Regions from separate parts of the Arthrobacter sp. FW306-05-C genome, predicted to be linked through region 3. Evidence: riboswitches for the same ligand, from Rfam matches in the RefSeq annotation. Region 3 holds a riboswitch; each other region holds the start of a gene.
The links. A riboswitch is a leader RNA that binds a small molecule or an ion and turns the genes downstream of it on or off. The one in region 3 is predicted to bind thiamine pyrophosphate.
Positions count from the first base shown of each region.

Region 1: it holds a riboswitch for thiamine pyrophosphate, as region 3 does, so the genes downstream of both, LFT44_RS18695 (ECF transporter S component) here and thiO (glycine oxidase ThiO) in region 3, are expected to answer to the same signal.
Region 2: it holds a riboswitch for thiamine pyrophosphate, as region 3 does, so the genes downstream of both, thiC (phosphomethylpyrimidine synthase ThiC) here and thiO (glycine oxidase ThiO) in region 3, are expected to answer to the same signal.

Region 1 is NZ_CP084556.1:4,015,621-4,025,811, reverse strand. It holds gene LFT44_RS18740 (Na(+)/H(+) antiporter subunit C) at 1-205, shown strand, start outside; gene LFT44_RS18735 (Na+/H+ antiporter subunit D) at 202-1,821, shown strand; gene LFT44_RS18730 (Na+/H+ antiporter subunit E) at 1,818-2,363, shown strand; gene LFT44_RS18725 (monovalent cation/H+ antiporter complex subunit F) at 2,360-2,638, shown strand; gene mnhG (monovalent cation/H(+) antiporter subunit G) at 2,628-3,038, shown strand; gene LFT44_RS18715 (DUF4235 domain-containing protein) at 3,046-3,309, opposite strand; gene LFT44_RS18710 (CDGSH iron-sulfur domain-containing protein) at 3,427-3,705, opposite strand; gene LFT44_RS18705 (glycosyltransferase) at 3,702-4,778, opposite strand; gene LFT44_RS18700 (iron-containing redox enzyme family protein) at 4,829-5,884, opposite strand; TPP riboswitch at 6,165-6,305, shown strand; gene LFT44_RS18695 (ECF transporter S component) at 6,372-6,995, shown strand; gene LFT44_RS18690 (ABC transporter ATP-binding protein) at 6,995-8,542, shown strand; gene LFT44_RS18685 (energy-coupling factor transporter transmembrane component T family protein) at 8,539-9,339, shown strand; gene LFT44_RS18680 (UDP-N-acetylglucosamine 1-carboxyvinyltransferase) at 9,469-10,191, shown strand, end outside.
Region 2 is NZ_CP084556.1:2,579,992-2,590,182, forward strand. It holds gene lepB (signal peptidase I) at 1-489, opposite strand, end outside; gene lepB (signal peptidase I) at 490-1,170, opposite strand; gene rplS (50S ribosomal protein L19) at 1,253-1,612, opposite strand; gene trmD (tRNA (guanosine(37)-N1)-methyltransferase TrmD) at 1,848-2,660, opposite strand; gene rimM (ribosome maturation factor RimM) at 2,661-3,209, opposite strand; gene LFT44_RS11985 (RNA-binding protein) at 3,328-3,570, opposite strand; gene rpsP (30S ribosomal protein S16) at 3,572-3,994, opposite strand; gene LFT44_RS11995 (hypothetical protein) at 4,220-4,672, opposite strand; gene LFT44_RS12000 (VOC family protein) at 4,817-5,692, opposite strand; gene LFT44_RS12005 (amidohydrolase family protein) at 5,792-6,874, opposite strand; TPP riboswitch at 6,955-7,062, shown strand; gene thiC (phosphomethylpyrimidine synthase ThiC) at 7,058-8,884, shown strand; gene LFT44_RS12015 (alpha/beta fold hydrolase) at 8,881-9,615, opposite strand; gene ffh (signal recognition particle protein) at 9,718-10,191, opposite strand, start outside.
Region 3 is NZ_CP084556.1:2,935,447-2,945,637, reverse strand. It holds gene LFT44_RS13600 (PHP domain-containing protein) at 1-664, shown strand, start outside; gene LFT44_RS13595 (DNA-methyltransferase) at 671-1,543, opposite strand; gene LFT44_RS13590 (DEAD/DEAH box helicase) at 1,552-3,234, opposite strand; gene LFT44_RS13585 (RNB domain-containing ribonuclease) at 3,528-5,009, opposite strand; gene thiE (thiamine phosphate synthase) at 5,049-5,798, opposite strand; TPP riboswitch at 5,826-5,944, shown strand; gene thiO (glycine oxidase ThiO) at 5,938-7,266, shown strand; gene thiS (sulfur carrier protein ThiS) at 7,263-7,499, shown strand; gene LFT44_RS13565 (thiazole synthase) at 7,504-8,319, shown strand; gene LFT44_RS13560 (hypothetical protein) at 8,387-8,689, opposite strand; gene LFT44_RS13555 (DUF3107 domain-containing protein) at 8,713-8,937, opposite strand; gene LFT44_RS13550 (TetR/AcrR family transcriptional regulator) at 8,999-9,664, opposite strand; gene moeB (molybdopterin-synthase adenylyltransferase MoeB) at 9,749-10,191, shown strand, end outside.

The DNA of each region.
Region 1 (10,191 bases), 1.1 Mb from region 3:
CATGCTCGGGTCCGACGGCCGGGACGTCTCCAACCACGGAACGCCCGGTGCCGGCTCCGAAAGGGGTGTGGGAAGCCAGGAAACGGACCAGCCCGTGGCCACGCTGGTGGCCGGGGGCCGGGAGATGCCCGCAGAACACGCTGCCGCGGAGGAAAAGCCCGGCTCGCTCAACGTTGACCCCAACCCGGAAGGAGGCGGCAAGTGAACATTGCAAGCCTGGCCCCGCTCGCCGTCGTACTTCCCATCCTGGGCGCCGCCCTCACCTTCCTGCTGATCCGGCACTCCCGGGCCCAGCGTGGGGTGAGCATCGGCCTGCTCTCGCTGACCCTGCTCCTCGAATGCCTCCTGCTGGCGTCCGCCTGGAGCGGCGGCACCACGGCGGTGACCATTGGCGGCTGGGTGCCGCCGTTCGGCATCGTCATGGTGGTGGACCAGTTCTCATCGCTGATGCTGGTGGTGTCCTCCGCCGTGAGCCTGGCCGTGCTGATCTACGCCACCGGACAGGGCATGGCCGACGGCGACGAGGACGCCCCGGTCTCGATCTTCCACCCCACCTACCTGATCCTGGTGGCCGGGGTGTCCAACGCCTTCCTGTCCGGGGACCTCTTCAACCTGTACGTCGGCTTCGAGATCCTGCTGACCGCAAGCTACGTGCTGATGACCCTGGGCGGCACCGGGCCGCGCATCAGGGCAGGCGTCACCTACGTGGTGGTCTCCGTGGTGTCCTCCGTGCTGTTCCTGATCGCGATCGCCATGGTTTACGGGGCCACCGGAACGGTCAACATGGCGGACCTGGCCATCAAGCTCGGCGAACTGGACCAGGGCACCAAGACCCTCCTGCACGTGATGCTGCTGGTGGCGTTTGGCATCAAGGCCGCCGTCTTCCCCCTGTCCTTCTGGCTCCCGGACTCCTACCCCACGGCCCCGGCACCCGTCACCGCGGTGTTCGCCGGCCTGCTCACCAAAGTGGGCGTGTACGCGATGGTCCGCACCGAGACCCTGCTGTTCCCCGGCGACACCCTGAACACGCCGCTCATGGTGGCGGCGCTGCTGACCATGGTGGTGGGCATTCTGGGTGCGCTGGCCCAGAGCGACATCAAACGTCTGCTCTCGTTCACCCTGGTCAGCCACATCGGCTACATGGTGTTCGGGCTGGCCATGTCCTCGGCCGTGGGGCTGGCGGCTGCCGTCTTCTATGTGGCGCACCACATCACCATCCAGACCAGCCTGTTCCTGGTGACCGGGCTCATCGAACGCCGGGGCGGCAGCTCCTCCGTGGACCGGCTGGGCGGCCTGGCCAAGTTGTCGCCCATGCTGGCCCTGCTGTTCTTCATCCCCGGCATGAACCTGGCCGGCATTCCGCCGTTCTCCGGGTTCCTCGGCAAGGTGGGGCTGATGCAGGCAGGCATTGAGCTGGGCACGCCGCTGGCCTACGCCCTGGTGATCGGCGGGGTGGTGACCAGCCTCCTGACGCTGCTGGCCATCGCCAGGGTCTGGAACCGTGCCTTCTGGCGCCGTCCGACCGACGCCGAACATCCGGACCCGGTGCTGCTTGCCACCCCTGGGACGAGGGCTTCCGGGCCCGGAGCCAAGGCCAACAGCACCGTGACCCTCCTGCCGCGCACCATGGTGGGCTCGACGGCGGGCCTGGTGGCGCTTGGCGTTGCCCTCTCCGTGTTCGCGGGGCCGCTGTTCGGGCTGTCGGACCGGGCGGCCCGCGACATGCTTGAGCGCACCCCGTACATCCATGCGGTCCTGGGGGAGGGCACCGCTGTACCGGGAGCCGCTGCAGGGACCTCCACCGGGGGAGGAACACGATGAGCCGCCAACGCATCTCCCTGCGCCAGGAACTGCCGCTCCTGGTCTGGCTGGTGATTGTCTGGGGCGCCCTCTGGCAGGATTTCAGCCCTGGCAACCTCCTGTTCGGTGCCCTGCTGGCCGTAGGGGTGGCCCGGCTCTTCTACCTTCCGCCGGTGGAGCTCAGCGGCCGCTTCAATATCCTTCATGCCGTGCCCTTTGCCCTGGTGTTCCTGTGGAAGGTGGTGGTGGCCAGCGCGCAGGTCCTCTACCTCGCCACGGTCCGCGGCCCCAAGGTGACCAACGCCGTCGTCGCCGTACGGCTGCGCAGCCACCAGGACCTGATCGTCACCGCCACCGGGCATGTCATTTCCCTGATCCCGGGGTCGCTGGTGGTTGAGGTGGACCGCTCGACATCCACCCTCTACCTGCACGCACTCAACATCACCTCCCCGGAAGACGTGGAGGGCCTGCGGAACGAAGTCCGGTCCATTGAGGCCGGCCTGATCCGCATCATGGGCAGCCGGGAAGAACTTGAAGCCGTCCGAATGGAGGCCGCCGCATGATGCCCGTTGTCCTGGCTGTTACAGCCGTCATCTTCTCGCTGGCCGCCGCCGGAGCGATCATCAGGATTGCCCGCGGGCCGTCGCTGCTGGACCGGGTTCTCGCCACCGACGTCCTGCTGGCCATCCTGAGCGGGGCGCTGTGCATCGACATGGCCGTGAACCGGCACCTGAACAACCTGATGCTGGTGGTGGCCATCTCCATTATTGGCTTCATCGGATCTGTGACCGTGGCACGCTTCGTAGCAGACCGGAGGGTGAAACCCGATGAATCCTGACTTCTCCGGCCCCGACGCCTGGATCGACCTGGTTTCGGCCATATTCATGGTGGTGGGGGCACTCATGTCCCTGGGCGCGGCCATCGGCCTGCTCCGCTTTCCGGACCTGCTGAGCCGCATGCACGCGGCCACCAAGCCCCAGGTGCTGGGCTTGTTCCTCCTGCTCGCCGCCATTGGGCTGCAGATACGGACATGGTGGGTGTGGCCGGTGCTGGTGGTGGCCTGGATCTTCCAACTTCTGACGGTGCCGGTGTCCGCGCACATGGTGGGCCGCGCAGGCTACCGCACCAAGCACCTGCACCGGGAACTGCTCACCGCCGATGAGCTGGAGGCCGTGGTGCAAAAAGCCGCCGCCGAGGCTGCCCGGAAGGACAGCCCCGACGACGGCCGGCAGCGGTAAGGAAGAGCTAGACGATGTCCTGGCTCTTGGCGAACCGGGTGATGGCACGCTGCGTGCCGCGGTTGGCCAGGACCTGGATGATGGCGCTCACCGATGCCGAGATCAGCGCGAAGGTCAACGCCGAACGCAGGCTGGTGGGGACGTCCTCGTGCTTGCCGGTGGGCGGCTTCTGTCCCGTGGTCTTTTCCCAGATGGTGTTGACCAGCTTGGTGCCGGCCAGGCCTGCACCCAGGCTCACCCCGGTCCCGAGCAGCTTGATGAAAAGGTTCATTCCTATTACTCCTTGCGGGCGGAAAACGGACTGTCCCCAGCCTAGCCGCACACCCGCCAACCACCCGGCAAGAGTCGGAGCAAGGGCGTGGCAGGCAGGCGGAGCTTGCTGGACTGGCTAAGCAGCCGGGGGCTCTGTGCGGAACTTGATCAGCTTGTGCGTGCCGTCGCAGTACGGCTTGATGGCGGAGGCCCCGCACCGGCACAGGGCCACCGTCTTCCGGTCCCGCGGTACGGCACCGCCGGACGGGGTGACGAGCTCAAACTCACCGCGGACAATCAGGGGCCCGTCCGGGCAGACCACGATGGAGCTCGCGGCCGGGTCCTGCTCCGCATTTGCCCGCTCCACATTCACCTGTTCCAGGTCGGCTCCTGTTCCATGCTGTTCACGATTCATGCCTGCACCGCATCCATCCTTGTTGTTCCTGGTGTGCCCGGGACGCGTTTGTCCGGGACCCCTCTGCCCGGGACGCCCTGCAGCCTGCCCCCGTGGCGCCGCCGGAGCTCCGCCTCGGAGTGCGCCGCCGTCCTGATCCTGCTGCCCGCGTAGGGAACGCCGCCCCTCGACCTGAACCCGAGGGCCAGCCACACGCAGGTGGCCCGCTCAAGTGCCCACAGCGGAGCGAACCAGGCTGCCGAGGCGGGGAAGACGGCGGTACCGTTGTGCCGCCGTCGTCCAATCTCTGCAGCGGTGGTGATCGCCACGGCGAGCCCGCACAGGGTGGTTGCCCGCCCTTTGCCCGGAAGGAACAGCGCGGCTGCGGCTGCCGGGAACAGGGCAAGCTCGGCGGCCAGCCGCCGAGGCTGGGCGAAGCCGTCGTACGCCTGGCGCACCCGCTGGCGCAGGAAATGCCGCACGGTGGGCGGCCTGCGGGCCACGAACAGGTCCGCAAGTGTCCGCTCGCTCCCGCCTGCGGCCTTGATGGTCCTAATGAGTTCGAGGTTTTCGAACAGGACGCCGGCATAGCCGCCGGTGGCCAGCAGCGCGTCGCGGCGCACCCCCAGCGTTCCCGGGTAGTCGGCCGACCAAGCGCGGTTGAGCAGGGTCCGGGCCGTGTCCCAGCGGGCGTGCCATGGGAGGGGGGTGAAGTAGTTCTGCGGGCGTACCACGTGAGCGGATTCCAGGTGATGGACGACGGCGGCGAGGGCCTCGCGCGTATAGCGGACGTCGTCGTCCGCTACGACAAGGAACGGCGCACCCGGGGTGCGCACGCCGGTCATGACGCCTGCCACCTTGCCGTTACTGGCCTGCCCGTGAAGGGCAATGCTGTCCGGCGGGGTGTCCGGCCGGATGTGGCGGACCGCTGCGGGAAACGTGGCACGGTGCCGGTCGAAGAGGTCGGGGTCTGAGCCGTCCACCACGGTGACCGGGATCCAGCCCACCAGTTGGCGGAGGTAACCGGCCAACTCTGCCAGGCCCGAGTCCTCCGTCCAGCGCAGGGGAAGGATGTACTCCGCATCGGGGACCAAACGGGGACGCCCTTCCCTTGCCCCGGGAGTGACTGTCGCGGGCGCGGCTGTCACGCTGCCGCCGGCACGGCCGCCCGGAGCGATGTCTGCCCGGCTTCCCAGGACGACATCAGGTGCGCGGTAAGGCGGGTGTCGATGGCCATGACCGCCGTCGCCCCGAACAGGACATCGGCAAGCAGTTGCGGTTCGGCTTCCACCAGGCCGCCGGCGAGGTCCCGTCCCGCAATCTGTTCGTGCACGGCGTCGGCCTCCACGTGCTCGTCAAAGTAGTGCGTGATGTCAGGGCCGAAGCCGTGCCGGCGGAATCCGTTGCCGTAGAAGCGGTTGGGCTGCGAGGAGGTCATTTCGTAGATGGCGAGGTGCCCGGTGATGGCACCGCGGAGCCGGCGGTTCAGGCCGCAGAGCGACATGAGGTTGACGGAAGCCAGGGAGATTGCCGGGACCGTGTCCACGTAGGCGCCGTAGCTGTCATCCAGGCCCAGGCCTCGCATGGTCCGGGCGAACAGCGCGCTGTGCATCCGCTCAGGCCGGCCGCCGCCGTATTCGTCCGCCTGGATTTCCACCAGGGCCGCCTTCGGCCTGCCGCTGAGCCGCGGAATGGCCCAGGTGTGCGGGTCGGCTTCCTTCAGCTGGTACATGGATTTGTGGACCAGGAACTCCTTGAGCTGGTCCAGGGTGGCTTTCCGGGCCACGTAGCGGGACAGGCTGGGGCCGGTGTCCGTGGCGGCCAGGCCGAAGAGGACGTCGGCAACGGCGTCACTGGTCATGGCAATTCCGTCGGGCAGTTCGAAGTTTCCTGCCGCCTCCTTGGCGGCAGCGCGCAGTGCCGCTTCGAAGGGTTCCTCGATCAGCCGCCGGACCCTGATCAGCGCAGGCTCCCACTCCCAGCTGTCTGAAACGCCGTCCAGTCCGGAGTAATGGAGTTCGTAAAGGCAGAATAGTGCGAGTTGGATGTCCTCGTCGGCAATGATGTCGCCGGTTCCGGCCAGCTGCCGCACCATCAGGGAGTACAGCCCATCCAGGCCTGGCCCCGCGGCGTCCGGAGCCTGCGCCAGGACTTTGAACAGTGCGCTGCTGACGGGGCCTCTGGTTTCCGGGATTCTCATGGTGCTCCTTGGTCTGCCGCGCTGCTGACGGGAACGAACGCGGGGCCGACCATGGTGAGTCCCATGTGCCCGTACTCCTCGAAACCCGGGAGACAACATAGTAAGCATGATTACTAATAAAAGCTAAGCGCGCTTATTTCCATGCCTCGCGCCACCACGCACGGCCGGTCACATCCTGTCCGGTTGGCGCCCGCAGCCCTCAATCCAGCGCCGTTCGGTGTAAACTGGACCACGCCCGGATGGGCAAATCAAAAGCCTTACCCAAACCAAAAAGCAACACTAAAAACGACAGGGGAGCGCCGCCGTCGGGCATCCTGGCTAAAGCCGGGCACCGCAGGTGGGCGCTGAGAGTGCGGACAGCCGCAGACCCTCGAACCTGATCCGGTTAGTACCGGCGCAAGGGAGTCGAGTTCTCAAAGTGTCGCGGCTGCACGGCAACGGGCCGTCAGCCGGTCCACTTTCCCCTCCTGTTTCCCAGGAGGATCACATGAGCACTGCAGCAATCAAGAAGACCACCAGCAGGTCCTGGCGCGTCGTGGACATCGTGGTGGCCGCGCTGGTGGCCATCGCCGGCGGCGTCATCTTCTGGGCATGGGACCAAGGCGCGGCAGCACTGTCCGCCCCCATGAACGCGGCCTACCCGCCGCTCACCGGTCTGCTGGCCGGCGGATGGATGATTCCGGGCGTGCTGGGCATGCTCATCATCCGCAAGCCGGGCGCGGCGCTGTTCTGCGAGACCGTGGCCGCCACCGGAGAGCTGCTTATGGGCTCGCAGTACGGCGCCTCGGTCCTGTTCTCGGGGTTAATCCAGGGCCTGGGTGCGGAGATCATCTTCATCATCTTCGCCTACCGCAAGTTCAACCTGCCCGTCTCCCTGCTGGCAGGCGCCGCGGCCGGCTTCTTCTGCGGCCTGAATGACTCGTTCGCGCCGTGGGGCTGGAACATCGCCTACTCAGGTGCGGACAAGTTCGCCTACATCGTCCTCGCCACGATATCCGGCGCCGTCCTGGCCGGAGGCCTGTCCTGGCTCGCCACCCGCGGCCTGGCCCGCACCGGCGTATTGAGCTCCTTCGCGTCCCGCAGGGCTGCCACGGAGCCAGTCTTCTCCTGATGGCACCCTCCCAGGGCGCAGCCGGCGCCGTCCGCCCCGCGGCGGTCACTGCCCGCGGCTGGGGCTGGCGGCATGCCGGCAGGGCCAGGCCCGCCGTCCATGCCCTTGACCTGGACATCAGCCCCGGCGAGCGGGTGCTGCTGCTGGGCCCCTCGGGCGCCGGAAAGTCGACGCTCCTGCATGCGCTGGCCGGCGTACTGGGAGACATTGACGACGACGGCGAGGCGGGCGACGCCGACGAGTCGGGTTCGCTGCTGGTTGACGGCGCTGTGCCCCGCTCCCAGCGCGGCCGCGCCGGCCTGATGCAGCAGGACCCGGAGACGCAGGTGGTCCTGTCGCGGGTGGGGGACGATGTCGCGTTCGGAGCCGAGAACCTTGCCGTGCCGCGTGACGCCATCTGGGCGCGCGTGCACGAGGCGCTTGCCGACGTCGGACTGTCCCACCTCCCGCTGGACCACCCGACGTCGGCCCTGTCCGGCGGGCAAAAGCAGCGCCTGGCGCTGGCGGGGATCCTGGCCATGCGCCCGGGGCTGATCCTGCTGGATGAGCCCACCGCCAACCTGGACCCGGACGGGGTGCTGGAAGTCCGCGACGCCGTGGCGCGCTGCCTGGACAAGACCGGGGCCACCCTGGTGGTGGTGGAGCACCGGGTGTCGGTGTGGAAGGACCTGGTGGACCGGATCGTGGTCCTGCAGCCGGGCTCCGCCTCCGAGCCCGCCGTGCTGTTGGACGGGCCGCCGGACCGGGTACTCAGTGAGGCGCGCACCATGCTCGCCGCGGCGGGGGTGTGGGTTCCAGGCTACGTCCCGGCCACCCGTGCCCGGGCTGCGGTGCAGGCGCCGGGAACGGGGAATCTCCTGCTGGCGGCCGAACAGCTGGGTGTTTCCCGCGAACGACCCCGTCGCAAGGGCTTCCGGAAGATCCCGCCCGTCCCCGTCCAGGAAGGCGTGGCCGCGCAGGTCCGCGCCGGGCAAGCCCTGGCCATCACCGGTCCCAACGGCGCCGGCAAGTCGACCTTCGCGCTGACCCTTGCCGGCCTCCTGGAACCGGTCTCCGGGAAAGTCTCCGCCACCCTGGACCTCAGCCGGGGTGCGGGCATCGACCCGTTCCGGTGGAAGGCCGAGCAATTGATTTCCCGCGTAGGGACGGTGTTCCAGGAGCCTGAGCACCAGTTCGTGACCGGCAAAGTGCTGGATGAGCTGCGCTTTGGCCCCCGGCACCTGGGCCATGGCGAGGACCGGGTTGACGAGCTGCTGGAGCGGCTGCGGCTCACCCAGCTGGTGGATGCGAACCCGTACACGCTCTCCGGCGGTGAAAAGCGGCGGCTGTCCGTGGCCACCGTCCTTGCCGCCAGCCCCCGGGTCCTGGTCCTTGACGAGCCCACCTTCGGGCAGGATGCCAACACCTGGGCCGAGTTGGCCTCGTTCCTGTCCGAGCTGCTTGATGCCGGAACGGCGGTGGTTTCGGTGACCCATGATGCCGAATTCACCGAGGCGCTGGGCGGCGAGGAGCTGCGGATGGTGGCTGCGGAAACGGTGGCGCCATGAGGCAGCAACTCACCCTCAGCGGCAACCGGGCCGTGCTCACCCGCGCCAACCCGCTCAGCAAATTCGCGGCGGTCCTGCTCATCACCGCCGTCCTTGCCCTGTCCATCGACTGGGTCTCGGCATCCGTGGCGTTGGTCTTCGAGCTTCTGCTCTTTCCCCTGGCCGGGCTCACCCTGTCCCTGCTGTGGCAGCGGGGCTGGCCGCTGATCCTCGCGGCCGCCATAGGCGGTTGGAGCACGTCCATCCTGGCGCCGGACAGCGGCAGGATCCTGCTCGACGCCGGCATCTGGACCATGAGCGAAGGTTCCCTTCAGCTGGGGATCGGCTTCCTCCTGCGCGGCTTTGCCATCGCCCTTCCGGCGGTGCTCCTGATGAGCTGCACCGATCCCACGGACCTCGCCGATGCGCTGGCGCAGAAAGCGCGCCTGCCGCACCGGTTTGTCCTGGGAACCCTCGCCGCAATGCGGCTGGTGGGGCTCATGGCCGAGGAATGGCAGACCATCGGCATGGCGCGGCGTGCCCGCGGCGTGGGTTCACGCGGCAGCCTGGGCCAGCGGGTGAAGGCCACGCTGGGGCAAAGCTTCGGGCTCCTGGTGCAGGCCATTCGGCGCGCGTCGAGGCTGGCCGTCACCATGGAAGCGCGGGGCTTTGGCGGTGCCACGCGGACCTGGGCGCGGGAATCAACCTTCAGCGTGCTGGATCTCGGAGTAGTGGCCGGCGGCGTCGTGGTGGCTGGGCTTGCCCTTTTTGCGGCTGTTACCGCCGGTACCTGGAACATGGTGTGGTTGGGAAGCTAAGTCCCGGGCCCGAGTGTTACCTAGGCTTCCCTATCGCACGTGATGGGTACAGCCTTTCCGTATCCCCCAAACGGGCTCTTGGGTAGGTGCTGGGCAGGCTGGATAACTCATTTATGATATATTCGGCGTATGACGCAAGAGACCGCTGAACACGTTGCCGCCATGCTCAGGGACGCCCGGAGCGAGAAGGGGTGGACCCAGGGCCAGTTGGCTGCCGAACTAGGCACCAGCCAGAGCGCCGTGGCCCGGATGGAACAGGGCAAGCAGAACCTGAGCCTGAAAATGATCCAGCGCCTGGAAAACATCTTCGACCGCAGCATCGTCAACGTGGGCAAGCCGCAGATGACCCACCTGCGGGTAGAGGGCGGCCGCACCCTTTCCGGTGCAGTGGACGTGAACAGCAGCAAGAACGCCGGCGTCGCCCTGCTCTGCGCCAGCCTGATCAACCGCGGCACCACCGTGCTCCGCCGGCTGGCCCGCATCGAGGAAGTTAACCGCATTGTCGAGGTGCTCACCAGCATCGGCGTGGAATGCACCTGGCTTAACGACACGGACCTGCGCCTCCGCCGTCCCGCCGTCCTGGACCTCGAAGCGATGGACGTGGACGCGGCACGCAGGACCCGCAGCGTCATCATGCTGCTCGGCCCCATGCTGGATGAATCGCGGGAGTACCGGCTGCCCTACGCCGGCGGCTGCGACCTTGGCACCCGCACGGTGGAGCCCCACATGCAGGCACTGCGCGAGTTCGGCCTCTCGGTGGAAGCCACGGCCGGTTTCTACACCGTCCAGGCACCTCCTGCCGACACCCGCGACCGTTCCTTCGTCCTCACCGAGCGCGGCGACACCGTCACC
Region 2 (10,191 bases), 360 kb from region 3:
GCGCTTGACCAGGTGCTGCTCCGAGTTGTCCGGCAGGAGGCCAACGAACGTGAGGCCGTCCTGGACCCAGGTGAACGGGCCCTGTGCCTTGGCCGGTGCCGGAGGCAGCCATCCCTTGGTGTCACGGAACACCACAACATCCCCGCGGCTCAGGGCAAACGGTTCCGGGACCAGGAGGTTGACGAAGATGCGGTCGTCCACGTCCAGGGTGTTCACCATGGATTCGGAGGGGATGAAGAATGCCCGGAAGAGGAAGGTCTTGATGAGGAAGGACAGCACCACCGCGATGACCACCACCGTGGCGATTTCCTTCAGCCACCCGAGGAAGGGGTTGCCGGCAGCCTTGGACTCCGCCCGGTTCCGCCGGTGGACGGGTGCGGTTGACTCCGGATCCTCCCCCGGAGCCGACGTGGAGGAGGCCTGGACGGCGGGCGTTTCTGAAGCGCCGTCGTGGCGCGGTTCAGGTTTCCGCGCGTGGTTCTCGGGCATTTACCGTCCGTTCTGTGTTGTTGGCCCCGTTGCGGGCGGCCGTGCTACAGGAGCAAATCTATCAAGCGGCCAAAGGATCTGGACCGGCCGGCCGATCACCCGGTCCAGCGGCACCAGGCCACCGCCCGGGGCGCCGAGCAGGCTGCGGGAATCGGCGGAGACGGAGCGGTGGTCCCCCATCAGCCATAGCCTGCCTTCCGGAACCAGGGTGCTGAATTTCTGGGTGCTGGGCACGTCCCCCGGAAAAACATAGGGCTCGTCAAGGGGAACGCCGTTGACGGTGGCCTTCCCGGCAGCGTCGCAGCAGACCACTGTGTCGCCTGGAACGCCGATGGCCCTTTTGACGTAGGTGGTGTCGCTGCCGGCGACGCCGAGCCACTGCAGGGCGGACGCCGCGGCGTCCGCGAAGGGGCCCTTGCCGCTGTTCAGCGGGGCGAAGCTGCCGCGGCCGTCAAAGACGACAACGTCCCCGCGCCGGATGGGTTCGGACTGGAAGTCCGTGCGCGATACCAGGATGCGGTCCCCGCCTTCCAGGAGCGGCTCCATGGACTGCGAGGGGATGAAGTAGACATCCAGCCACAGTGACCGGACCAGTCCGCTGATGGCAACAGCAAGGAGCAACGCCGCTGCAACGACAAAACGCCAGCCCTTTTTGCGGGGCTGGCGTTTTGTCTGGTGCATGGTCTGTATCCTGGCGCTGGTGTTGCTCCGGCGCTTGCCGGCTACGGCCGCGCTCCGGCGTGGCAGTGAGTCCGGGCTGGACTTACTTGGCGGAGCTGAAGTCGCGCTTTTCCTTGATCTTGGCGGCCTTACCGCGCAGTGCACGCATGTAGTACAGCTTGGCGCGGCGGACGTCACCCTTGGTGACAACCTCGATCTTTTCGATGATCGGGGAGTGCACCGGGAAGGTACGCTCCACGCCGACACCGAAGGAAACCTTGCGGACGGTGAAGGTTTCGCGAACGCCATCGCCCTGGCGGCCCAGGACGAAGCCCTGGAAGACCTGGACACGGGTGTTCTTGCCTTCGATGATGTTCACGTGCACCTTGAGGGTGTCGCCCGCGCGGAACTCGGGAACATCGTTGCGCAGCGAGGCTGCATCGACGGAGTCGAGAATATGCATGATTGCACTCCTGGTGAACGCCACAGGTCATTCACTTTGGGTAACGGCAGGCAAGTCGGCCCACTGGAAAGCAGGCCGGGCATCACCGCCGAAGTAAAGTAGTCCGGCCGCTTCAAGGCTTGATGGGGCCGGTTGCCACGCTGTTGGCCGCGCTACCCCCTGTGGCAGGTGCGGACCCAGCAGACACAAGGGTTAATTTTGCCACAGCAGCAGGGTTACGCCAATTCCGCCGGGGTTAACCCTCCTGTGCGGCGTCCGGTTCCGGGCGGCGGACCAGGCGGCCGTCCACGACGTCGTAGCCCAGGTTGTGCAATTCGCTGCGGTCGGCACGTGGGAGGCTGCCGGCGTCGAACCCCTGCAGGAGGTCCGGGCGGCGCTCAGCCGTCCTGCGGTACTGTTCGTGGCGGCGCCACTGGGCGATCCTGCCATGGTTGCCGCTGAGGAGCACCGGCGGCACTTCGCGGTCCCGCCAGACCGAAGGCTTGGTGTAGACCGGGTATTCCAGGAGCCCGTCGGAGTGGGATTCCTCCACTAGGGACTCGGGATTGCCGACAACGCCGGGGAGCAGGCGGCCGATGGCCTCCACCATGGCAAGGACGGCCACTTCCCCGCCATTGAGCACATAGTCGCCCAGGCTGACGGGGCGGACGGTGAAGTGTTCCTGCGCCCATTCGATGACGCGTTCATCGATGCCTTCGTACCGCCCGCACGCAAACGCCAGATGCTGCTCCTCCGCCAGTTCATAGGCTAGGGCCTGGGTGAACCGCTCGCCCGCAGGGGACGGAACGATGAGCACGGGCTTGCGCTGCGGATTCGGGCGCCCTTCCGCCACGGCGGTGAGGGCCTGCGCCCAGGGCTCGGGCTTCATGACCATTCCAGCGCCACCGCCGTACGGGGTGTCGTCCACGGAACGGTGCTTGTCAGCGGTGAAGCTGCGCAGGTCGTGGACGTGCAGGTCCAGGATTCCATCCTGGCGGGCCTTGCCGATCAGCGAGAGTTCCAGCGGGGCAAGGTATTCAGGAAAGATGCTGACGACGTCGATCCGCATCTAGTCCCTGCCTTCCGTTTCGAGGGCAGCAGCTTCGTCGGAGTTCAGTTCGAAGAGCCCGTCCGGCGGGGTGAGGAGGATGTAGCCCTCCTCGACGTTGACTTCCGGCACGATTTGTTCCACGAACGGGATGAGGATTTCTTCACCGCCGGGGGTGGTGACCATGAGCAGGTCCTGGACGGGCATGGTGTTCAGCGCCGTCACCTTGCCCACCACCCGGGAGCCGATCCTGGCCTCAAGGCCGACCAGTTCGTGCTCGTACCAGCCCTCGTCATCGTCGTCCTCGTCAAGCTCCTCGGTTTCGATGAACAGCTTGGCGCCGCGAAGGGTTTCAGCCTGGTTGCGGTCAGCCACTTCCTCGAATCCGAGCAGCAGGATGTCCTTGTTCCAGCGGGCGCTGCTCACAGTGAGGGGACCGGACGCAGCAGGCTCAACCACGAACGTGGTACCGGGGACAAACCGGTCCTCCGGGGCGTCCGTCAGCACCTGGACCGTGACTTCCCCGCGAATGCCGTGCGGCTTGCCGATCCGCGCCACCTGAAGCTGCATCTGTTCCTCTGTTCCGGGTTGTGGTGTTTCTGATGAAAGGACTGTGTTGTTGAAAGCAAACCGGCCCCTCCACCTGATGGTGGAGGGGCCGGAGCAAGAACTGAATGTTGCCGAGCGCTCAGCGGCGGCGGTCGGTGTCGACGACGTCGACGCGTACCGGTTCGCCACCGGCCAGTGCTGCCACCACGGTGCGCAGTGCGCGTGCCGTGCGGCCCTGGCGGCCGATCACCCGTCCGAGGTCATCCTGGTGAACGCGCACCTCGAGGGTATCCCCGCGGCGGTTGTTCTTCGAACTGACCTTGACGTCATCCGGGGAATCGACGATTCCACGGACCAGGTGCTCCAGCGCTTCTGCCAGCAATCTACTCAGCCTCGGTGGTCTCAGCTTCGGCGTCGGCAGGGGCCTCGGCAGCGTCAGACTTGGAGGCCTTCTTGGTGATGGCTTCCGGGATGATGACCGAGCCCTTCTCCGGGGCGACGAAGGATTCCTTCTCGACCTTGGTCTTGAGGGTGCCTTCCTGGCCCGGCAGGCCCTTGAACTTCTGCCAGTCACCGGTGATCTTCAGGATCGCGGCAACCTGCTCGGACGGCTGGGCGCCGACGGACAGCCAGTACTGGGCACGCTCTGAGTTGACCTCGATGTATGAGGGCTCTTCGGTGGGGTGGTACTTGCCGATCTCCTCGATGGCACGGCCATCACGCTTGGTGCGTGAGTCCGCGACGACGATGCGGTAGTACGGTGCGCGCATCTTACCGAAGCGCTTAAGGCGAATCTTTACGGCCACTTTTGTGGTCACTCCTGTTTCAGAAAAGGGGTGAACCCGGCTTTCTGCACCCGTGGGGCGGGCCGTACTTGCGGGCTCGAGGGACAGGATCCGGACGCGGAGAGAGGGGCCGCGCAGATCGAGTACCTGTCCATTGTGCCAGATGAGCGCGGTTAATTCGACTTGGCGCGGGCGTGGCTGGCGCGCCGGCCATACGGGGAGCGCCGAAGGGTTCCAGGACCCGGCTCAGGCGGACCAGACGTACAGTCCGGTCCGTTCTGAATCGTCGATTCCGGCGGCGAGCTGCGCCAGTTGCTGCACATAGGTCCGGGCCTGGCCTGCGTCGAAGGGCATGTCCTCCTGGGCGGCCCACTGTTCGGCAACGTCGTCGAGGACGTTGCCTTCGCCTTCGGTTTCGTATGAGAGCAGATCCGCCAGGGCGCGGACCATAGCCGGCGGCACGGCGAGGAGCGAATCGCTGGCAACGTCCACCATGGTCAGCTCGTAGTCGGCGCCGCCCGCGTGGACGGCCGTTCCCGCCAGGTCGCCCAGCTGCTCAACCTCGAAGTCGCTGATTCCCTGGATCCGCACCGCATGGGCGGCAGGGCCGCCAGCCGCGGAGCCGCTGCCCTCGTCGAGGATGCCGGCGCGTTTCAGCGCGGCGTCATGGGTGGCGACAAAGATCTCGGTGAAGCCCATGGGGTTGCCCTTCTTCCGTTGGCGGGACAGCGCGCCGGGCGCTGCCCGGCCGTACGGGATCAGCCTAGTAGTTGCCCGCCTGCCCGCGCACGCCGGACCCTTTCTGTGCTGCCCCGCCGTGCAAACGGGGGCCAAGTCCACCCGTCAGCGGACGGCTACCCGGATCCGGTTGCGCCACGGGTCCTCGAAGCGGAGCTCGGCACCGGTGTGGTGCGAGGCCACTCCGGCAACCTTGAGGCGGTCCGCCAGCGCCCCGACGTCGTCCCCTGAAGGAACTTCAATCAGCACCTCACCGAGCCCCAGGGTGTCCTTGCGCGGCCCGGCACCGCGGCTGTTCCAGACGTTCATTGCCATGTGGTGGTGGTAGCGGCCGGCGGAAACAAACAATGCCTGCCCGTGCCAGCCGGCCGTCTTTTCGAAGCCGAGGGTTCCCACGTAGAAGTCCCGGGCGGCCTGGACGTGACCCACCTGGAGGTGCACGTGGCCAACGCCTGCGGTTGTCCGGCGCTGGCCTTCCAGCGACTCTTCGGTGAGGTACTGCTCCAGGTAGCGCTGCGGCGGGAGGGCAAGGCTGTCCATGACGACGTCCGTCCCGTTCCAGGACCAGTTGCTGCGCGGGCGGTCCCAGTACAGTTCAATGCCGTTGCCCTCGGGGTCGGTGAAATAGAAGGCCTCGCTCACCAAGTGGTCGGCGCTGCCGGTGAAGGACCGCGGCTCGTACTGGGCGGCCGTGGCGACGGTGGCGGCCAGGGAAGCCTGGTCTTCGAACAGCAGGGCGGTGTGGAACAGGCCCGCCTCTCCCCTGCCGGGAATATGCAGTCCCGGCGCCGGGGCCAGGTGGACCAGCGGCCTGCCGAGCCGGCCAAGGTAGAGTCCGCCGTCCTGCTCAGCCACCACCTCGAGTCCCAGCGCGCGCTGGTAGTAGTCGGCCATGAGCTTCATGTCGCCCACCTTGAGCATCACGGTGCCCATGGCGAGGTCGGCAGGAAGAAGATCCTGGCTGCTGGCTGCTGCGGTCATTGATGGCTCCTTGTGTTGGAGGCCGTCCCAATGGCGGCCTGTCACACATTAAAATTACTTGAACCTTCAATTTATTCCAAGTCCCCAAGGGCCCTCTGGTCAGCGGATGATGCGGCCGCCCAGCACCACATGCTCAAGCGACCTGATGGTCTCCGGCACGGCCCGGGGGTCTTCCCGGCACACCACCGCGTCGGCCCGCGCTCCTTCCGCCAGGACGCCCGCCCCCAGCCAGGTCCGGGCGGCCCAGCATGCGGCATCCAGTGCTGCAGTCATTGGCAGGCCGGCGCCGTGCAGTTCAAGGATTTCGTCCGCGATCCTGCCGTGGCGGATTGTGCTGCCGGCATCGGTTCCGGCAAAGATGCGCACGCCGGCTGCGTGGGCCTCGGCCACCCGTTCCAGCCTGCGTTCCCACAGGGCGCGCATGTGGGCGGCGTAGCGCGGGAACTTGGAATCCGCCTGCGCCGCGATGTCCGGAAAGGTGGCGATATTGATGAGGGTGGGCACGATCGGTATGCCCTGTTCGGCGAACCGGGGCAGGTGGCGGGGCAGGAGGCCCGTGGCATGTTCAATGCAGTCGATTCCGGCATCCAGCATCAGGTCCAGGGTGTCCTCGGCGAAACAGTGGGCGGTCACCCGGGCACCTTCGTCATGCGCTGCCTGGACGGCGTCACGGACGACGGCGGCGGGAAAGGAAGGGGCCAGGTCACCGGCGCCGCGGTCAATCCAGTCCCCCACCAGCTTGACCCAGCCGTCGCCGTCGCGCGCCTGCTTGCGGACGGCCTCCACGAGGCCCTCCGGCTCCACTTCCTCCGCGAAGCCGCGCAGGTAGCGCCGCGTTCGGGCGATGTGCCGCCCGGCACGGATCAGCAGCGGGAAATCCCTGCCGCCCTGCATCCAGCGGGTGTCGGCCGGTGAACCGGCGTCACGGACCAGCAGGGTTCCTGCGTTGAGGTCAGCCAGGGCCTGCTCCGCAGCCGTGGCGGCGTCAACGGGGCCGCCCGGTCCCAGCCCGATGTGGCAGTGCACGTCAACGAAACCCGGCAGTACCCAGCCATGGAGGACCCTGCCCGGCTCCGTCACGGGACGGGTGAAGGTGAGGCTCCCGTCCACGGACCAAAGCCCGTACCGGATGCTGTCGGGTCCGGTCAGGACGGGTCCGCTGAATTCAATGACTTGTGGCATCAGGACTTCCTTTCATTGCCCGGACAGGCTAGCACCGCGGATTGTGACAACGCGGTCCCAGGGGCCTGTGGTAGCTTCGTTCCTGACCACACGGGTGCCCCTGCAGGGGCTGAGATCGGGCTGACGCGGCCTGCGACCGTTGAACCTGTCCGGGTAATGCCGGCGAAGGAAGTGAGTATTCCCTTGAGTACACAAAACACCCAGTTAAACGCTGCCCAAATCCAGGCCGAAACAACAGCGGACGCTCAGACAGCACTTCAGGTGACCCAGTCCCTGAAGTCGCATTCGCTGGCCTTTATCGAAGATCCCGGCGCCGGGATCCGGGTGCCGGTAACGGAAATTTCCCTTGAGCCATCCCCCAACGGCCGGCCCAACGAACCGTTCCGCACCTACCGGACAGCGGGGCCGGGCAGCGACCCCGTCCGGGGCCTTCAGCCCTTCCGTTCGGAGTGGATTGAGGCACGGGCAGACACCGAGGCGTACACCGGCAGGGAGCGCAACCTGCTCGATGACGGCCGCTCGGCGGTCCGCCGGGGTGCCGCCTCTGCAGAATGGAAGGGCGCCCGGCCGGTGCCCCGCCGCGCCGTCGACGGCCGGACAGTGACGCAGATGCACTATGCCCGGCAGGGGATCATCACCCAGGAAATGCGGTTCGTGGCGCTGCGGGAAAACTGCGACGTCGAGCTGGTCCGCAGCGAGCTGGCCGCCGGCCGCGCGATCATCCCCAGCAACATCAACCATTCCGAGTCCGAGCCGATGATCATCGGCAAGGCCTTCCTGGTGAAGATCAACGCCAACATCGGCAATTCCGCGGTCACCAGCTCCATCGCGGAGGAGGTGGACAAGCTGCAGTGGGCCACGCAGTGGGGTGCCGACACGGTGATGGATTTGTCCACCGGCGATGACATCCACACCACGCGGGAATGGATCATCCGGAACTCCCCCGTCCCCATCGGGACAGTGCCGATCTACCAAGCCCTGGAAAAGGTCAACGGCGAGGCCAACGCGCTGACATGGGAGATTTTCCGCGACACTGTCATTGAACAGTGCGAGCAGGGCGTTGACTACATGACCATCCACGCCGGCGTGCTGCTGCGGTACGTCCCGCTCACAGCCAACCGCGTAACGGGCATCGTCTCGCGCGGCGGCTCGATCATGGCCGGCTGGTGCCTGGCCCACCACCAGGAAAACTTCCTGTACACGCACTTCGATGAGCTATGCGAGATCTTCGCGAAGTACGACGTTGCGTTTTCCCTGGGTGACGGTCTGCGCCCCGGTTCCACCGCTGACGCCAACGACGCGGCCCAGTTCGCGGAGCTGGACACGCTGGCCGAGCTGACGCAGCGGGCCTGGGAGTACGACGTGCAGGTGATGGTGGAGGGGCCGGGCCACGTTCCCTTCCACCTGGTCCGCGAGAACGTGGAGCGGCAGCAGGAGCTGTGCAAGGGTGCGCCCTTCTATACCCTGGGGCCCCTGGTGACGGATGTGGCGCCCGGGTATGACCACATCACCTCGGCCATTGGCGCCACCGAGATCGCCCGGTACGGCACAGCCATGCTCTGCTACGTCACGCCGAAGGAACACCTGGGCCTGCCCAACAAGGACGACGTGAAAACGGGCGTGATCACGTACAAGATCGCAGCGCACGCCGCGGACCTGGCCAAGGGCCACCCCGGGGCGCATGAGCGCGATGACGCCCTGTCCAAGGCGAGATTCGAATTCCGCTGGCGGGACCAGTTCGCGCTGTCCCTGGACCCCGTGACCGCGGAGTCGTTCCACGATGAGACGCTACCGGCCGAACCGGCCAAGACGGCGCACTTTTGCTCCATGTGCGGTCCGAAGTTCTGCTCCATGCGGATCAGCCAGGACATCCGGGACGAATATGGCTCCGCGGACGCGCAGGCGGCGCTGGCGGACCTGGCCGCCGGCATGCGGGGGAAGAGCGAGGAGTTCCTAGCAGCCGGCGGCAAGGTCTACCTGCCGGAGCTGCGGGTCCCCGCTGACGGCTAGGACGCCCGGGCGGCCTGGCTCCTGCCGACCCCGCTGATGAACTGGCGGATGGCCCGGTCCCCGTCCCGGGAGTCCTGGGGCCGGTGCCCTCCCGCGGCAACGCGGTGCAGGGCGCCGGTCTCCCGGAGGTACCCGGCAATTTCCTCGTAGAGCGGCTCCCAGCCACCAGTCAGGACCAAGGTGGGGACGCCGGGAACAATATGCAACGGCGCTTCCCAGGAAGGCTCCTGGAGCCGCAGCCGCCGCGCGGACCGCTTCTCCTCGGTGGTGGCAGGCTGCTGCAGGTCGGTGGCGTAGATCCGGCGGACAAACTCGCGCTGGAAGTCGTCATCGCTGAGCTGGTGGCGGACGTCGAACAGTGGCTGCATCAGGCGGATGTGGGCGGCCGTGGCCGGCAGTTCCGCCGTCAGGGACAGGCAGGCGGGCTCCACCAGCGACAGGGAAAAGACGAGGTCCGGGCGTTCGACGGCGGCCATCATGGCGGCGATTGCCCCCTGGGCGTGCGCAACGACGTGTCCGCCGGCAGCGCCACGGCCGTCGTCGCCCAGGGACCGCAGGATGATCGCGGTATCTTCCGTGAACGACGAATCCACCGGCTCCGCGGCGGCATCGTAGCCGTGCCGGCGGAGGAACAGGGCGTCATAGGACAGCGCCATGCCGTGCTGGCGCGGCCATGCGGCGGCACCGAAACTTCCGGCGCCGTGCACGAAAACTACCCTCTGCTTGAACATGTCCCAACCCTATTCCACGCTGCCGACATCCCCACGAAAAAGCGCCAGGTGTCGTCTTGAGCGGTCAAAACGGCACCTGGCGCTTCCTGATGCTGGAAACTCCTACTTGCCCAGGAACTTGTCGAAGCCCTTGGGGAGGTTCAGCGAGGACGGGTCGAAGTCGCCGCCCTGCTGGCCGAACGCAGCGCCGGTGGGGAGCGCCTTGGCGGCGTTGGCACGGCGGGCTTCCGCGTCCTTGCGCTCCTGTGCGGCCTTGGCGGGGTTGCCGGATTTTGCCTTCTTCTTGGGTGCGTTCTTTGCGTTCTTCCGCGCGCCGCCCCCGGCTCCGGGAAGGCCGGGCATCCCTGGCATCCCCGGCATGCCGCCCTGGGCCATCTTCTTCATCATCTTTTGGGCCTGGGCGAAGCGCTCCAGCAGGCCGTTGACCTCCGACACATGTACGCCGGAACCACGGGCAATACGGGCCCTACGCGAGCCGTTGATGATCTTGGGCGCAAGCCGCTCGTGCGGGGTCATGGACCGGACGATCGCTTCGACGCGGTCGATTTCCCGCTCGTCGAACTGCTCCAGCTGCTG
Region 3 (10,191 bases):
GGAGGTGTCGTGCCGGACCGAGGAGGGCATCAGCGTCCACCTTTTGAGCTACCTGCACGATCCCACCCATCCCGGCCTCCTGGAAGAGATCACCAAAGCCAAGGATTCCCGGCAGACCCGGGCTGAGCGGATGGTGACCATCCTGGCGGAGGATTACCCGCTTACCTGGGACGACGTGATCCACCATGTCGCGCCCGGTGCCACCCTTGGCCGTCCGCATATCGCGGATGCCCTCGTCGCCGCAGGGGTGGTGGAGGACCGTTCGGAGGCTTTCGCCTCCATTCTGACCTCCCGCTCGCGGTACTTCATCCCGCACTACGCTCCAGACCCTGCCACCGCCGTCGAACTTGTCCGTGCCGCCGGCGGCGTGCCGGTGTTCGCCCACCCCGTGGCTTCTGCCCGGGGGAGGATCGTGGGGGAGCGCACGTACCGCGAGATGATCGACGCCGGCCTGGCAGGCCTGGAGATCGATCACCGGGACAATCCGGAAGAGGGCCGGGACTTCCTCCGCAGGCTCGCGGCGAAGCATGACCTGCTGGTCACCGGTTCCTCCGACTACCACGGAACCGGCAAACCCAACCTGCTCGGGGAGAACCTCACTGCCGCCGGCATGCTGGCGCGGATCGAGGAACTCGGCACGGGAACTGCCGTCGTCCGCCCCTGACGTTACCTAGCTGGGCTGGCGGGTTACCAGGGTGGCGTGCGCACCGAGCCGCTTGGCCATGATGTCGATGGCCGGCTGGTTCTGGTCCACGCACACGAACTTCCGGCCCAGCTTCGCGGCCACTGCCCCCAGGGTGCCGGAGCCGGCGAAGAAGTCCAGGCACCAGTCCCCGGGGCGGGACGATGCGGCGACCACCCTGCGGACCAAGCCCTCCGGCTTCTGCGTGGGGTAGCCGGTCTTTTCCTTGCCGGTGGGGGAGACAATCGTGTGCCACCAGACGTCGGTGGGCAGCTTTCCCAACTCCCGTTTGGCAGGGGTCACCAGGCCGGGCGCCATGTAGGGTTCACGGTCCACCTCGGCGCTGTTGAAGTGGTACTTGGCCGGGTTCTTGACGTACACCAGGATGTTGTCGTGCTTGGTGGGCCACCGGTTTTTCGCACGCGCGCCGTAGTCGTAGGCCCAGATGATCTCGTTCAGGAAGCATTCCCGGCCAAAGATGGCGTCCAGCATGACCTTGGCGTAGTGCACCTCGCGGTAGTCCAGGTGCAGGTACAGGGTTCCGTCGTCGGCCAGGAGCCGCCAGGCCTCCACGAGCCTGGGTTCCAGGAAGGACCAGTAGTCGCTGAACGCGTCGTCGTAGCGGTGCAGGGCGCCCTTGATGGTGTCGTAGGAGCGGCCCTTGAAACCCACCCGGTCCCCGCCGCCGTCAGCGTTGACCACCATCCGGGTTTGCTGGCGCTGCTGCGGCCTGCCCGTGTTGAAGGGCGGGTCCACGTAAATCAGTGTGAAGGCGCCGTCCGGCAGCGTGGGGAGGTACTCCGCGTTGTCCGCGTGCACCACCAGGCTGCCGCCGTCCGGCGCCCAAACAGTGTCAGTCATCGGGGCAGTTAGCCCTCGGAGTTGCCAGGCTGCGTGCCCTTGTCGGCGCCGGCCACCACTTCGCCGTTGCGTCGGCGGGTGCGGGTCCGGCTGCGGCGGGCGCGGTTCGGCTTTTCGGCGTCCGCTGCGGGTGCTGCAGCTTCGGCGGCAGGAGCTGCTGCAGAGTCCGGCGTACGACGGCGGCGCTCACCTGAGCGGCCAGCGGAGTCACTGCTGCGGGCACCTTCGCGGTTGCCGCTTCGGCTTTCCCGTCCACGGCCGTCCCGGTCGCGTGAGCGGCCTGCGTCACGGCCGCCGCGGCTGTTCTTCTTGCCGGTTTCGCCCAGGTCCTCAAGCACCTCGGCATCGACGCCGGCCAGGGTGCGCTTGTCGCGCGGCAGGCGGCCCTTGGTGCCCTCGGGGATGTCAAGATCCGTGTACAGGTGCGGCGAGGATGAGTAGGTTTCCACGGGCTCCGGAACGCTCAGGCCCAGGGCCTTGTTGATCAGCGCCCAGCGCGGCATGTCGTCCCAGTCAACGAATGTGACGGCGGTGCCCTTGTTGCCGGCGCGTCCGGTGCGGCCCACCCGGTGCAGGTAGATCTTCTCGTCTTCCACGCACTGGTAGTTGATCACGTGGGTCACGTCGTCAACGTCGATGCCGCGGGCAGCCACGTCCGTGGCCACCAGGACGTCCACCTTGTTGTTGCGGAACGCGCGCAGAGCCTGTTCGCGGGCGCCCTGGCCCAGGTCTCCGTGGATGGCGGCGGCCGCGAAGCCGCGGTCCACCAGTTCCTCGGCCACTTTGGCGGCGGTGCGCTTGGTCTTGGTGAAGATGATGGTCCGTCCGCGGCCGCGGGCCTGCAGGATGCGGGCCACCACCTCGGTCTTGTCCATGCTGTGGGCACGGTAAATGAGCTGGCGGATGTCCCGCTTGGTCAGGCCCTCGTCCTCGGGATCCGCTGCGCGGATATGGGTGGGCTGGGTCATGTAGCGGCGCGCCATGGCAATGACCGGGCCGGGCATGGTAGCCGAGAACAGGAGCGTCTGGCGGACCGCAGGGGTGCCGGCGATGAGGGTCTCAACGTCCGGCAGGAAGCCGAGGTCCAGCATTTCGTCGGCCTCGTCGAGGACCACGAGCTTCACATTCTTCAGGCTCAGGTGCTTCTGCTTGTACAGGTCGATCAGGCGCCCGGGGGTGCCCACCACTACCTCGACACCCTGCTTGAGCGCCTCAACCTGGGGCTCGTAGGCGCGGCCACCATAGATGGTGGTGATCCTGGCGTTGCGTTTGCGGGATGCCGTCTGCAGGTCGCTGGCCACCTGCACGGCGAGCTCACGGGTGGGGACGATCACGAGGGCCTGCGGGGCTCCGGGAACGGCGAGCTTGGCGTACCCGGGGTCGTCCTGGCCGATGACCCGTTGCAGTGCGGGAATACCGAAGCCGAGGGTCTTGCCGGTGCCGGTCTTGGCCTGGCCGATGATGTCATGGCCGGCAAGAGCCACCGGCAGGGTCATGGCCTGGATGGGGAACGGGTGGGTAATCCCGGCGTCCGCCAGGGACTCAACGATGTCCGCGCGCACGTTGTAGTCGGCAAAGGACTTCTCCGCGATCTCGTGGGGCGTCTCGTCGGAGATGATGGTTTCTTCCGGCTCGATAGTTTCCGTGCCGGACTCATCGCTGAGGAGCTGGTGGGTATGCAATTCACTCACAGGGGAGTTTCCTTATTCATTTGGGCAATGGCGCTGCCTGCTCAACGGGCCGGCCAAAGCTGGCCGCTCCGGAGCACGCTCAGGCGCGCAAGCGATTCCAGTGGAAGCCGATCGCGGGCTATCTAAATGCTGGCACTGGTGACCAACGGGTAAATCTCAAGATCGCGTAGGGGCGGGCTTGTTGGTTTCAAATCGAGGAAATCAACGACCGGGCATCCAGTTCTACCCTTCAAGTCTAGCCGCATGGGCGTGGAAACACGGTTTCCTCCCGCCCGGGGCGTTCCGCCGGCCCTTTAGGAGACGAGTTCGAAGTGGATCTCCCGCGTGGTGATGTCTGAGGACACCAGCCGGACCCGGACCTTGGTGCCGGACTCCAGCTCGCCGGCGCAGCGCGCCGTCACTGCGGGTTCGGCAATCTGGATGATCCCGGAGCTGCCGTTGCCGTACTTGCCGTTTTTCCCGTTGCCGTTACTGTTCCCGTTCTGCGGCTTGGACCCGGAGATCACGATCGCGTCGAACTCCTGCCCGATGTGGTTCAGCAGCAGGGCCGCCTCCACGGTATCCAGGGCCAGGCGTTCCATCCGTGACGCCAGTTGGTCCGAGCCTGCCATGATGCCCGGCAGCAGCGGCAGGGCCTCCCGCGCCCAGCCGGGAACATCGCCGCCGTTGCTCAGGGCCTCGCAGATGACCAGCACGAAGCGGTCCACTAACCGGCGCAGCGGCGCGGTGGTGTGGGCATAGGCAGCGCCGATGGCGGACTGGATCCCATCCTCGGGGACGGTCCCGTCGAAGGCGGTGTAGGAGGCTCCGCGGAACAGCATGCCTGCCGAATGCATGATGGCCAGCTGCCGCGGATCGGTGGGGTCCAGGGACCGCAGATACTCGCCATAGCTGACTTCGCCGTCCCATGGCCTGCCCAGCACCTCGGTCTGCAGGCGAAAATGCTTCAGGGACCGTTCGTCCGGGGCCGGCATGGTGCGCAGGATGCCCACCTTGCCCTCCAGCATGAGCTGCGCCGCCGCCATCCCGGTCATCAGCGAAATCTGCGCGTTCCAGTCCTCCACCGGAAGCTGTGGAACAGCGTCAATCCGGTAGCCGCCGTCGGGCAGCTGGACAATCTCCTGCTCAGGCATGTTCAGGCTTGCACCTTCACGCGCCCGTTCCAGTGCCACCCGCTTCAGGCCCACCTCACGGAGCAGCTGGAGCACGGGCGGGGCGGTCCCGGCGTCGAGGGCTGCCTGGGCGCCCCGGTAGCTGAGCTTGTCGCGGCTGCGGACCCGCGCGCGACGGACGCTGACCGTCAGTACGGTTGCTTCGCCGTCGAGCGTGAAATCCCAGACGAAGGCCGAACACTCCTGGCCGGGCAGCAGGCTCCCGGCCCCTTCGCTGATGATCTCCGGGTGAAGCGGGATCCGGCCGTCAGGAGCGTAGAACGTCTGTCCGCGCCGCCGCGTCTCCGCGTCCAGGGGGCCTCCCGGCGCAACGAAGGCTGGAACATCGGCGATCGCGTACATCACGCGGTAGCCATCCCCGTCCAATTCAATGAACACTGCCTGGTCCAGGTCCGTGGTGGACGCCGGGTCGATGGTGACAAACTCGACGGCGGTCAGGTCGTAGGACGGCAGCTGCAGCGCCGCAACGGCAGCCAGGGCGTCTTCCACGGCTTCGGCGGGATAAGGACCCGGAAGCTCAAGCTCCGTCCGCAGCAGGCCCAACGCCTCTTCCAAGGCGTTCTTATGGTCGTGGACGTTGGGAGCCAGCCGATGATGTGACACAAAATTCAGCGTAGCCCCAAGTTCCGCGATTAAGCAGGCTCAGGAACCGGCAGCGTCCAGCGCGTCGAGGAGGGAGGCAGCAGCGGCGGCGGGATCAGGGGCTTCGGTGATGGCCCGGACCACCACGATCCTGCGCGCACCCGCCTCCGCCACATGGCGGACGTTGCCGTGGTCGATGCCGCCGATGGCAAACCAGGGCACCGGGTCCGCAGCCTGCCGTGACGCCTCGGCCGCGTACTTGACCAGTTCGGGACCGACGGCGGCCCTGCCGGGTTTGGTGGGCGTAGCCCAGACGGGGCCCACGCAGAAGTAGTCCAGCCCGGACGGTGCGGCAGTTGCGGCAAGGGCGGCATCCACCTGTTCGGGTGTATGGCTGGAGAGTCCGATGGCGGCGTTGCCGTCGACCAGCGTGCGTGCGGCCGCCAGCGGCAGGTCCTTCTGGCCGATATGGAACACCGGGGCCCCGGAAAGCACAGCGATGTCGGCGCGGTCGTTGACCGCCCACAGCTTGCCGTGCCGCACCGCCACTTCCTTCAGCACAGCCAAAAGGTCCAGTTCCTCGGCTGCCTCGATGGTCTTGTCGCGCAGCTGAATGATGTCCACGCCGCCGGCAAATGCCGCGTCCACGAACTCCGCAAAATCGCCGCGGTCCCGCCGTGCATCGGTGCAGAGATACAGGCGGGCAGCCTTGAGGGCCTCGCTGTCGCGGGCGTTGACAACCTCGGCATTGGCAACTCCGCCGGCCGGAGCGTGGGAACCTGCGGGAAGGGAAGGGGTGGTCGCATTCATGCCTGCAAGCCTAATTCCTCTAAACTGGGGAGGTACTGCGGGAGCCCGCGGCAGCTGTCACAAAGCGCCGGGCTGAGAGGGCGTCAGAGCCGACCGCTTGACCTGATCCGGTTAATGCCGGCGTAGGGAAGGAACCCAGATGCGTACCCCCGGCACCACCCAGCCCTCGTCCGTTGATGCGTCCATTCCCTCCACCCTTCGTGCCGACGTCGCCGTCATTGGCGGGGGAGTGGTGGGACACGGTATCGCCTGGGAAGTGCAGCGTTCCGGACGCTCCGTCGTCCTCATTGACGACGCGCCAGGTTCCGGCGCGAGCTGGGCTGCCGCCGGCATGCTGGCCCCCGTGAGCGAACTGCACTACCAGGAGGAGGACCTCCTGGAACTCATGCTGGAGGCATCGTCACGGTGGCCGGCATTCGCGGCCGCCGTCGCCGATGCATCGGGCACGGATTCCGGATACCTCACGACGCCGACACTCGCCGTGGGTGCCGACGCCGCCGACCGCCGCGCCCTGATGGACCTGCGCACAGTTCAACAGGCGAGCGGGCTGTCCGTGGAACCCTTGACCGTCCGGGAGGCCCGCAAACGCGAACCCCTCCTCAGCCCCGCCATCGCCTGCGCCCTCGATACCCCGGGGGACCACCAGGTGGATCCCCGCCGGCTGGTGGCGGCCCTGCGGCTGGCACTGGCCGGCGGCGTCCGCGAAACGCACCACCTGGCCGTGGCAGGGGCAGTGGACGGTTACGCAGTGCCGGAGCGGGCAAGCGGGCTGTTGTGGGAGGACGGCATCGTTACGGGGGTTCGGCTCGCCGGTGGCGGCACCGTCCTGGCAGCGGAAACCGTGGTGGCCAACGGGCTGCAGGCGGGGGCGCTCGCGGACCTCCCCCATGGCCTCGAGCTGCCCCTGCGTCCCGTCCACGGGGACATCCTCCGGCTTGCGGTGCCCGGCCACCTCCAGCCCCTGGTGACCGCAACGGTGCGGGGACTGGTGCACGGAGTTCCGGTGTACATCGTTCCGCGCCGGGACGGGACCGTGGTGATCGGAGCCACCCAGCGCGAGGACGCCCTGTCCGACGCCGTCAGTGCCGGCGGCGTCTACCAGCTGCTGCGCGATGCCCAGGCGCTGGTGCCCGCGGTCGCCGAGCTCGAACTTCTGGAGTGCACCGCCCGGGCCCGCCCGGGAACCCCGGACAATGCGCCGCTGCTGGGAAGGGTGCCGGTGGACCTGGCCTTAAGAAGCGAAGGGTCCGCAACGGAAGCCGGTTACGTTCCGGGGCTCATCATCGCCACCGGTTTTTTCCGGCACGGCGTCCTGCTCACACCCGCTGCAGCAGCGATCTGCACGGATCTGCTCGACGGAAAAGCCGACCCCCGCTGGGTCCCCTTCCGCCCGGGCCGGTTCTCCGGCCTGGGAACGGCCACCCACGGCCTCCACGACAATGGCACCCACACCAAGGAAACAGCGTGAACATCACCCTCAACGGAAACCCGCACACGGTGGCCGACGGCGCCTCCATCACCACACTCGTCAGCCAGGTCACCGGACGCCCGCTGGCTGACAACGGGCAGGCGACGGACGGCGGGAAGCTGGGCGTCGCCGTCGCCCATAACGCCCAGGTGGTGCCGCGCAGCCAATGGTTCGCCACGGCGCTCGCCGAGGGCGACGACATCGAACTCGTTACAGCAGTACAGGGAGGCTGACGCCATGACCGAAACCAGCACCATCAACCCCGCCGGAAACCCCGGTGCCGGCGACGCCCTGGTGATTGACGGCGTCGCCCTGGAATCCCGCCTCATTATGGGCACCGGCGGGGCGCCCAGCCTGGATGGCCTGGGCGCAGCACTCCTGGCCTCCGGCACCGCCCTGACCACCGTGGCCATGCGGCGCTACTCACCCGCCGAAACCGGCTCGCTGTTCCAGCTGCTGGTGGACCACGGGATCCGGGTGCTGCCCAACACCGCCGGCTGCTTCACCGCCAGGGATGCTGTGCTCACAGCGGAACTCGCGCGGGAAGCCCTGGAAACGGACTGGGTGAAGCTCGAGGTCATCGCCGACGAGCAGACCCTCCTGCCGGACGCCGTGGAGCTCGTGGAAGCCACGGAGCAGCTGGTGAACCGAGGCTTCAAGGTGTTCGCCTACACCAACGATGACCCCGTACTTGCGCTGCGGCTCGAAAACCTCGGCGCCGCCGCCGTGATGCCCCTGGGCGCCCCTATCGGCACCGGCCTGGGGATCCTGAACCCGCACAACATCGAGCTCATCGTTTCGCGTGCGTCGGTTCCGGTGGTCCTGGATGCAGGCATCGGTACGGCGTCGGACGCCGCCCTTGCCATGGAGCTGGGCTGTGACGCCGTACTGCTGGCCACTGCCGTGACGCGGGCGCAGAACCCCGCCCTTATGGGCGAGGCGTTCAAACACGCCGTGATCGCCGGCAGGATGGCCCGGGCGGCCGGGCGCATCCCCCGCAGGGAGCATGCCCTCGCCTCGTCGGCAATGGAGGGCCGGGCGGAGTTCCTCTGACCGCGGACCTTAAACAGCTGTGGCCACCACCCGGATGGGTGGTGGCCACAGGCCGTTTACGGATGCCTTAGCGCCGCAGGATGGCGGTCAGCCGCTCCATGTCGTGGCGGGTGCGGGTGCGGCCCAAATAGACCACAGCACCGATGGCGGCAGCAATGCCAAGGACCATGGGCAGGACCCAGGGGAGCCAGGTCAAGCCGGGCAGATAGCCGAAGCCGGCCGCCATGAGGATGATCCATGCCAGCGCCGCGACAGCCACGGCGATCCCCGCCGGCAGCACGGCGCCGTACTTGGCATGGCGCTTGTCATTGGCCCAGACAATGACACCGCCGGCGGCTGCAACCAGCACCACGATGGTCAACGAAAGCATGGATGCTCCCTTTCAGGCGCAGGCTAGAACTGGCCGAAGCCCACGCGGCGGACCTCTTCTGCCCCGATTTCCACGTACGCCAGGGCATTCCCCGGAACGATGATCAGGCGTCCCTTGTCATCCTTGAGGCGCAGCTCATTGCCTTCGCTGATGGCCTCGCCGACAACCTTGGCCACCGTCTCGGCATCCTGGGTCGATTCCAGTACGATTTCGCGGCCAACGTTCTGAACGCCGATCTTAATTTCCAAGGGGGCCTCCCAGCCTGTGAAGTTCTCGTACTTCTCTACGAGGTGTTGTCTTATTTGTAGTCTAGGACTCTTTGGGGAAGCGAGAGATTCCGCGCCAAGCTAAACGGTAGATGAGGTCGCTGGCCACATCGAGGTCCAGGTTGCCGTCGGTTTCCAGCCAGTACCGGGCGCTGACCTGCGCCATTCCGGCCAGACCGCGGCCCAGCAGTTCCGCCTCGAGATGGGGGAGTTTGGTGTCTTCCGCGATGACCCGTGCAATGGCATCGGCGAAGGTGCGGTTGAAGGTTTCCAGCCGGGAGCTGACGTCGGGGTCGTTGATCAGGTCCGATTCGAAGACCAGCCGGTGGGCCTGGTCGTCGCTGGCGATGAAGTGGAAGTACGCACGCATGACGGCCTGGACGCGTTCGTCATTGTCCGTGGTGGAGTTCAGTGCCCCCAGCATCAGTTCGGTCAGGGACGCCAGGTGGCTTTCCAGCAGGGCGAGGTACAGGTCGCGCTTGGAAGGGAAGTGCTGGTACAGCACCGGTTTGCTCACATGGGCGGTTTCCGCGATCTCGTCCATGGCAGCGCCGTGGTAACCGTTGGCAACGAACACTTCCTGGGCCGCAGCAAGGAGCTGGGCACGGCGCTCATCCCGGGGCAGCCGGGCGGACCGTTGGCCTGCGGGGCGGGAGGGAGTTTGCGGTTCGGCTGCGGGCGGGCGGTCGGCCCGTGCTTCAGGGACCACAGTTATCCTTCTTTCCATTGCAGTTACCTTCACTTTACTGCGGGGTAATATGACCTGGCGGTATCCCGGGGCATACATTGAAGTATGGCTTCGTCTTTCACCGCAAATGTTTCAACTATTTCCCTCGATCCACTGGTGGAACCGGCTGCGGACCTGACTCCTGACGAGGTGGAACGGTATTCCCGGCACCTGATCATTCCCGAGATTGGTGCCCTGGGGCAGCGGAGGCTCAAGAACGCCAAGGTGCTGGTGATCGGCGCCGGCGGCCTGGGCGCCCCGGCACTGCTGTACCTTGCCGCAGCGGGTGTGGGCACCATTGGAATCATTGACGACGACGTGGTGGACCTGAGCAACCTGCAGCGCCAGGTGATCCATGGTGTGAGCGACGTCGGACGGCCCAAAATCGAATCGGCGCGGGATACCATTGCGGAGCTGAACCCGCTGGTGGACGTCCGGCTGCACAACGTGCGCCTGGACTCGTCCAACGCCCTAGGGCTGTTCAGCGGCTACGACCTCATCCTCGACGG